Regions from separate parts of the Cellulosimicrobium sp. PMB13 genome, predicted to be linked through region 2. Evidence: riboswitches for the same ligand, from Rfam matches in the RefSeq annotation. Region 2 holds a riboswitch; the other holds the start of a gene.
What was found. A riboswitch is a leader RNA that binds a small molecule or an ion and turns the genes downstream of it on or off. The one in region 2 is predicted to bind S-adenosylmethionine.
Positions count from the first base shown of each region.

Region 1: it holds a riboswitch for S-adenosylmethionine, as region 2 does, so the genes downstream of both, V5D56_RS06890 (rhodanese-like domain-containing protein) here and V5D56_RS02960 (methylenetetrahydrofolate reductase) in region 2, are expected to answer to the same signal.

Region 1 covers NZ_CP145910.1:1,481,765-1,485,165, forward strand. The annotation lists gene V5D56_RS06885 (O-succinylhomoserine sulfhydrylase) at 15-1,268, opposite strand; gene V5D56_RS06890 (rhodanese-like domain-containing protein) at 1,265-1,732, opposite strand; SAM riboswitch class I at 1,740-1,841, opposite strand; SAM riboswitch class IV at 1,975-2,090, shown strand; gene V5D56_RS06895 (aminotransferase class V-fold PLP-dependent enzyme) at 2,125-3,401, shown strand, end outside.
Region 2 covers NZ_CP145910.1:609,237-612,637, forward strand. The annotation lists gene V5D56_RS02950 (hypothetical protein) at 1-461, shown strand, start outside; gene V5D56_RS02955 (cation acetate symporter) at 458-1,978, shown strand; SAM riboswitch class I at 2,077-2,179, shown strand; gene V5D56_RS02960 (methylenetetrahydrofolate reductase) at 2,297-3,358, shown strand; gene metE (5-methyltetrahydropteroyltriglutamate--homocysteine S-methyltransferase) at 3,400-3,401, shown strand, end outside.

The DNA.
Region 1 (3,401 bases), 870 kb from region 2:
TCGGCACGAGCGGTTCAGGCCTTGAGAGCTTGAGTCACGTCCTCGATCACGTCGAGCGGGTCCTCGAGCCCGACCGACAGCCGGACCGTCGTCTCGGCGATCCCGACCGCCGCGCGGCCCTCGGGCCCCAGCTTGCGGTGCGTCGTCGTCGCCGGGTGCGTGACCATGGACTTCGCGTCGCCCAGGTTGTTGGAGATGTCCACGACCTGCAGCGCGTCGAGGAACGTGAACGCGCGCTTCTTCGCGGTCTCCGGGTCGGTCCCCTCGGGCACCGCGAGGTCGAACGTCACGACCGTCCCGCCACCCGTCTGCTGCGAGCGCGCGAGGTCGACCTGCGGGTGGGACTCGAGGAACGGGTAGCGCACGCGCGCGATCCCCGGCAGCTCCTCGAGCACGCGCGCGATCCGCTCGGCCCCGGCGTTCTGCGCCGCGACGCGGACCGGCATCGTCTCCAGACCCTTGAGCAGGACCCACGCGTTGAACGCCGAGAGGGTCGGGCCGGTGTTGCGGATGAACGTCTGGACCGGCCCGCCGATGTACTCCTCGGTCCCGAGGATCGCGCCCCCGAGCACGCGCCCCTGGCCGTCGATGTGCTTCGTCGCGGAGTACACGACGACGTCCGCGCCGAGCTCGAGCGGCTTCTGCATGAGCGGCGTCGCGAACACGTTGTCGAGCACGACGACGGCCCCGGCCGCGTGGGCGAGCTCGCTCACGCGGCGCGCGTCGACGATGTCCTGCATGGGGTTCGACGGCGTCTCGAAGAACACGACGTCCGCCGGCGTCGAGAGCGCCTCCTCCCAGTGGGACAGCACGTGACCGTCGACGTAGTCCGTCCGCACGCCCCACTTGGCGAAGATCTCGTCGAAGATCACGACGCTGGACCCGAACAGCGCGCGCGCCGCGACGATCCGCGACCCGGACCGCACGAGCGCCGCGAGCGACGTGAAGACGGCCGACATGCCGGAGGCCGTCGCGTAGCACGCCTCGGCGCCCTCGATGAGGCGCAGCCGCTCCTCGAACGTGTGCACGGTCGGGTTCCCGTAGCGGGAGTACACGAACCGGTCGAGCTCGCCCTTGAAAGCGGCCTCGGCGTCGGACGCGCGGTCGTACGTGTAGCCCTGCGTGAGGAACAACGCCTCGGACGTCTCCTGGAACTCCGTGCGCGCGTTGCCGCCGCGCACGGCGAGCGTCGCGGGACGGGCGCTCGCGGGCAGCGGCTTGCGGCCGGAGCCGCCCGCGACGTGCCCGACGCCGTCTCCCGCGCTCATCGCGCGGTCTCGCCCTCGGCGGGTGCGTACGCGGTGACGGGCAGGCCGCGCACCTTCCAGCCCTCGGCGTCGCGCGCGCCGCTGAACCCCGGCGCACCCTCGAAGCCCTCGAGCACGTTGTACGACGGCCCGAGACCGGCCGCGGTCGCCGCGCGCGCCGCGCCGATCGAGCGCTGGCCGGAGCGGCACAGGAACACGACGGGACGCTCGTCGCCCGGGGCGAGACCCGCCTGGGCGAGCCGGTCCACGAACGCGGGGTTGGGCCCGAACGGTGTCACCCACTCGTCGAAGACGACCTCGCGGCCGAGCTGCGCGACGTCGGGCACGCCGACGGTGCGCCACTCGCCCTCGGTGCGGACGTCCACGAGGACGGCCCGCTCGTCGGCGGCGAGCAGGTCCCACGCCTCCTGCGGCGTGATGTCGCCGGCGTAGCCGTCGGCGGGGCGGGGGGTCAGGTCGCTCATGGGGTCTCCTCCATCGATCGTGGCAGTAGCACCCTCGCCCGTGCCCTCTCGGGCCAGGGGGTTGCTGCGGCGTCGACGTGCCACGTCACTCGGCCGCTCCGGATGGTTGCTCGGATCGTACGTCACGGTGACCGGCTCGCGGAACGCCCGTCTCGCGTCGTGGAGCGTTGTGCGTCCCGGGATGCGAGACCCCCTGCCCACCGGTTGACACGGTCGCGAGCCCTCCCACATCCTGGGTGACAGGTCATGAGTGCCAGCGTGAAACCCCGGTTTGCTGGCCGGCAACCCTCCTCTCGCGGCGGGGTGCCCCGGGTGACGACCAGGCCGCACGCCGACCGGCGCGCGGCAAGCGCGGGGAGCACCTCCCCGACACGACCTCGGAGGACCGTGCCATGACTGCTCTCGCCGAACTCTCGTGTCCGACGGCGGACTCTGCCTTCTCGGCCGGCGACGTCGCCGCGCTGCCGGCCGTGCTCCCCGTCGTGGGCAGCGACACGCTCGTCCCGCTCGTCGACGGCCGCAGCGTCCCGTACGCGAACCTCGACGTGGCGGCGTCCGCGCCGGCGCTTCGCTCCGTCGCGGACCGTGTGACCGAGGTCCTGCCGCTGTACGCGAGCGTGCACCGCGGTGCGGGCTACCTCTCCCAGGTGTCGACGGCGCTCTACGAGGCCGCGCGCCGCACGGTCGGGTCGTTCGTCGGTGCACGCGAGGACGACGTCACGGTCGTCACGCGTAACACGACCGACTCGCTCAACCTCCTCGCGGGCTGCGTCCCGGCGAACCCCGACGGGACACCCGGCCGCGTGCTCGTCCTCGACGTCGAGCACCACGCGAACCTCCTGCCGTGGCAGCGGAGCGGCGGAGCGACGGTCCTGGCGGGCGGCGTGAGCGTCGCGGAGACGCTGTCCGGCCTGCGCGCGGAGCTCGCGCGCTTCGACTACGCGCTCCTCGCCGTCACCGGCGCGTCCAACGTCACGGGCGAGTCGTTGCCGGTCGCGGACGTGGTGCGGATCGCGCACGACGCCGGGGCGCGGGTCGTGCTCGACGGCGCCCAGCTCGTCCCGCACCGCGGGTTCTCGCTCGCCGAGACCGGCGTCGACTACGTCGCCTTCTCGGGCCACAAGACCTACGCGCCGTTCGGCGCGGGCGCGCTCGTGGGGCGTCGCGACTGGCTCGACGCGGGCACGCCCTACCTCGCGGGCGGCGGCGCCGTGCGCCAGGTGCGCGTCGACGGCACCGACTGGCAGCCGGCGCCCGCGCGCCACGAGGCCGGGTCGCCGAACGTCGTGGGCGCCGTCGCGCTCGCCGCCGCGTGCGACGCGCTCGCGGGCCTCGACCCGGCAGCCCTGCACGCGCACGAGGCGACGCTGCGCGCGGCGCTCGTCGCGGGGCTGTCCGCGCTCGACGGGGTGCAGGTGGTGAGCGTGTGGCCCGACGCGGTCGACCCGGTGGGCGTCGTGACGTTCTCCGTGACCGGCCACGACCCGGGCCTCGTCGCCGCGTACCTGTCGGCGGAGCACGGCATCGGCGTCCGCGACGGCCGCTTCTGCGCGCACCCGCTGCTCGCCCGGCTCGGGTACGACGAGGGCGCCATCCGGGCATCGGTCGGCGTGGGCACGTCGGGCGCGGAGGTCGTGCGCCTCGTCGACGCGGTGCGTGCGTACGTCGA
Region 2 (3,401 bases):
ACGAGGGTGCATCGCTCGGCGACCGGCCCGCGCGGCGCGTGCTCGTCCGCTCGACCGACCCGGCACCGACCGCCGGCCCCGGTGCGCCCGCCCTCGCTCCCGACGCCGCGCCGTCGGGCACCGGAGCCCGGCCGCCCCGCGCCGTGGACACCGGCGACGACGCGACGGTCTACGCCCGCAGCCTCGCGCGCGCGCAGCTGCGGCTCGCGCTCGCGTGCGCGGGGACGTTCCTCGTCGCGCTCCTGCTGCTCGCCCTGCTCGTCACGACGACCGGCGCGCTCGACGACGTCGTGGTCGCCGGCGTCCCGCTCCCCTGGCTCGTCCACGCCTACGGGTTCTATCCCGTGATCGTCGCGTTCGCCGTGGTCTTCGCGCTCGCCGCGGCCCGCAACGAGCGCCGGTTCCGAGCGCTCGCCGGGTCGGACGACGCGACCACCGACCAGCCCGCGGAGGACGCGTGAGCACCGCCCTGCCGCTCGTCGCCGTCGGGCTGCTCCTGCTCGCGACGGTCCTCATCGGCGTCTACGGCCTGCGGATCTCGCGCACGACGAGCGACTTCTTCGTCGCGTCGCGCACCGTGCGGCCCGTGTGGAACGCGTCGGCGATCAGCGGCGAGTACCTGTCGGCCGGGACGTTCCTCGGGCTGTCCGGCCTCGCGCTGCTCGCGGGCTCCGAGGCGTTCTGGTTCCCCGTCGGGTACGCCGCGGGCTACCTGCTCGTCCTGCTCTTCGTCGCCGGACCGCTGCGCCGCAGCGGCGCCTACACGATCCCCGACTTCGTCCAGGCGCGCCTCGACTCGGTGACCGCGCGCCGCGTGACGAGCGTCCTCGTGCTCGTCATCGGGTGGCTGTACGTCGTGCCCCAGCTCCACGGCGCGGCGCTCGTCATCGCGGCCGTCGCGCCCGTCCCGCCCTGGGTCGGGTCCGTGGGCGTGGCCGCGGTCGTGTGCGTCGTCGTCGCGGCGGGCGGCATGCGGTCCATCACCTACGTCCAGGCGTTCCAGTACTGGGTCAAGCTCACGGCTCTCACCGTGCCCGTGGTGGTCCTGCTCCTCGCGCTCGGCGCCGACGGCGGCCCGCTCGCCGACTCGCCCGCGCACGACCCCGCCGTCGTGTTCCCCCACGCGCAGGGCCCCGCCGGGTCGGACCTGTACGCGACGACGTCGCTCCTCCTCGCCCTCCTGCTGGGCACGATCGGCCTCCCGCACGTGCTCGTGCGCTTCTACACGAGCCCCGACGGCGGGTCCGCGCGGCGCACGACCGTCGTCGTCATCGTCATGATCAGCGTGTTCTACATGGTGTCGAGCACCCTGGGACTCGTCGCCCGGGTCGTCGCACCGGACCTCGCCGAGCCCGGGCTCGCCGACACCGTCGTGCTCACGCTCCCGACGCGCGTCGTGCCCGGCGTCGGCGGCGAGCTGCTCGGGGCGCTCGTCGTCGCGGGCGCGTTCGCGGCGTTCCTCGGCACGTCGTCGGGCCTCGTCGTGGCGCTCGCGGGCGTGGTCAGCCAGGACCTGTTCGGCGGCACGGTCCGCTCGTTCCGGTGGTCGGCCGTCGCGTGCACCCTCGTGCCGCTCGCGGTCGCGCTCGTCACCATCCCGCAGGGTCTCGTGACGAGCGTGGGCACGGTGTTCGTGTTCGCCGCGTCCGCGCTGTCGCCCGTCATCCTGCTCGGCGTGTGGTGGCGAGGCCTCACGGCCCGCGGTGCGGTCGCGGGGATGGTCGTGGGTGCGGTGCTGTGCGCGACGGCGCTGCTCGCGTCCTCCGCGCTCGTCACCGGGTACGGAGTGGCGCCGTCGGGCGGGGACGGCGCGGTGCCGGGGTGGGTGCGCGCCCTCCTCGCCCAGCCGGCGGCGTGGACGATCCCGCTCGCGACCGCGACCGTCGTCGTCGTGTCGCTGCTCGACCGCCGCGGCCCCCCGCTGCGGGCCGACCGGATCCTGCGTCGTCTGCACGTCCCGGAACGCCCTCGGCGGTGAGCCGCGCAGCGACCGCCGTCGGACCGTTCGTCCCCGACACGCGTGTCTCACCTGACGAGCGCTCTCGACCGCATGCCGGATAGCGCTTAGGATCGGGTGAACCATCCAGAGCGGTCGAGAGTCCTGGCTCGACGACACCGCAGCAACCCGCCGACGGAAGCCTCCCGAGGACAAAGGTGCTAACGCCAGGGTCGATGGAGTGACTATGGTCAACGAGGCATCCTTCGCGCACCGTCCGGGCCCGCCGTGCCCGACGGCGAGCGCTCCCGTCCGCACGTCGGCCTACCCGGCCGCGCAGCACCCGGGCGAGGTCGCGCCGTGAGCGTCGCGGACGCCGTCCGCCGCGCCCACGCCGAGACGGCCCGGCCCACGATCTCGTTCGAGCTCATGCCGCCGCGGCGCCCGGACGCCGCACCGAAGTTCTGGGAGACCGCGCGCCGGCTCGTCGCGACGCAGCCCGACTTCCTGTCCGTGACCTACGGCGCGGCGGGCACCGACCGCCAGACGTCGCTCGACGTCATCGGCCGGCTCCTGCACGGCACGCCCGTGCACGCGATCGCGCACCTCACGTGCGTGGGCGCGTCCCGCGAGCACGTGCAGGACGTCATCACCGACTTCCTTGACGCGGGTGTGCGGAGCTTCCTCGCGCTGCGGGGCGACCCGCCCAAGGACCAGCCCGACTGGCGTCCCGCCCCGGACGGGGTGGGTTCGAGCATCGAGCTCGTCGCGCTCCTGCGCGAGGTCGAGGCGTCGCGCTGCGCGGCGAACCCGTCGCTCGCCCTGCGCGGGGCGGCCCGCCCGTTGACGATCGCCGTCGCGACGTTCGTCGACGGGAACCGCGACGCCGGCACCACGCGCTCGCAGGAGGTGCACCGGCTCCTGCAGAAGCAGGAGGCCGGTGCGAGCTTCGCGATCACGCAGCTGTTCTACGACGCGTCGTCGTACACCGACTTCGTCGCCGAGGCCCGTGCGGCCGGCGTGACGATCCCCATCCTCGCCGGGCTGCTGCCCACGACGGAGCCGCGCCGGCTCCGCCGCGTCGAGGAGCTCACGGGCGTCCCCGCTCCCCAGCACCTGCTGGACGCGCTCGACGCCCTGCCCGACCCGGAGGCGCAGCACGCCTACGGGATCGCGTACTCGGTCGACCTCGCGCAGCGCGTCCTCGACGCCGGTGCGCCGGGCCTGCACGTGTACACGTTCAACAAGCACCACGCCGCACTTGACCTGCTCGAGGGTGTCCACCTCGGCGGTGGGGCGCGCGGGACCGACGGCGGCGACTCGAGCGCCGGCGTCGACCTCCCGGGCGGCCCGGACCTGGCCAGCGGGCCGTGGGTCACCGGCACCTCCCTGCCCACGACGAGCGCCGCCACGCACGGCTAGCCCGTCTGACCGGTCCTCCCGGACCAGCTAGAGGTATCGACAT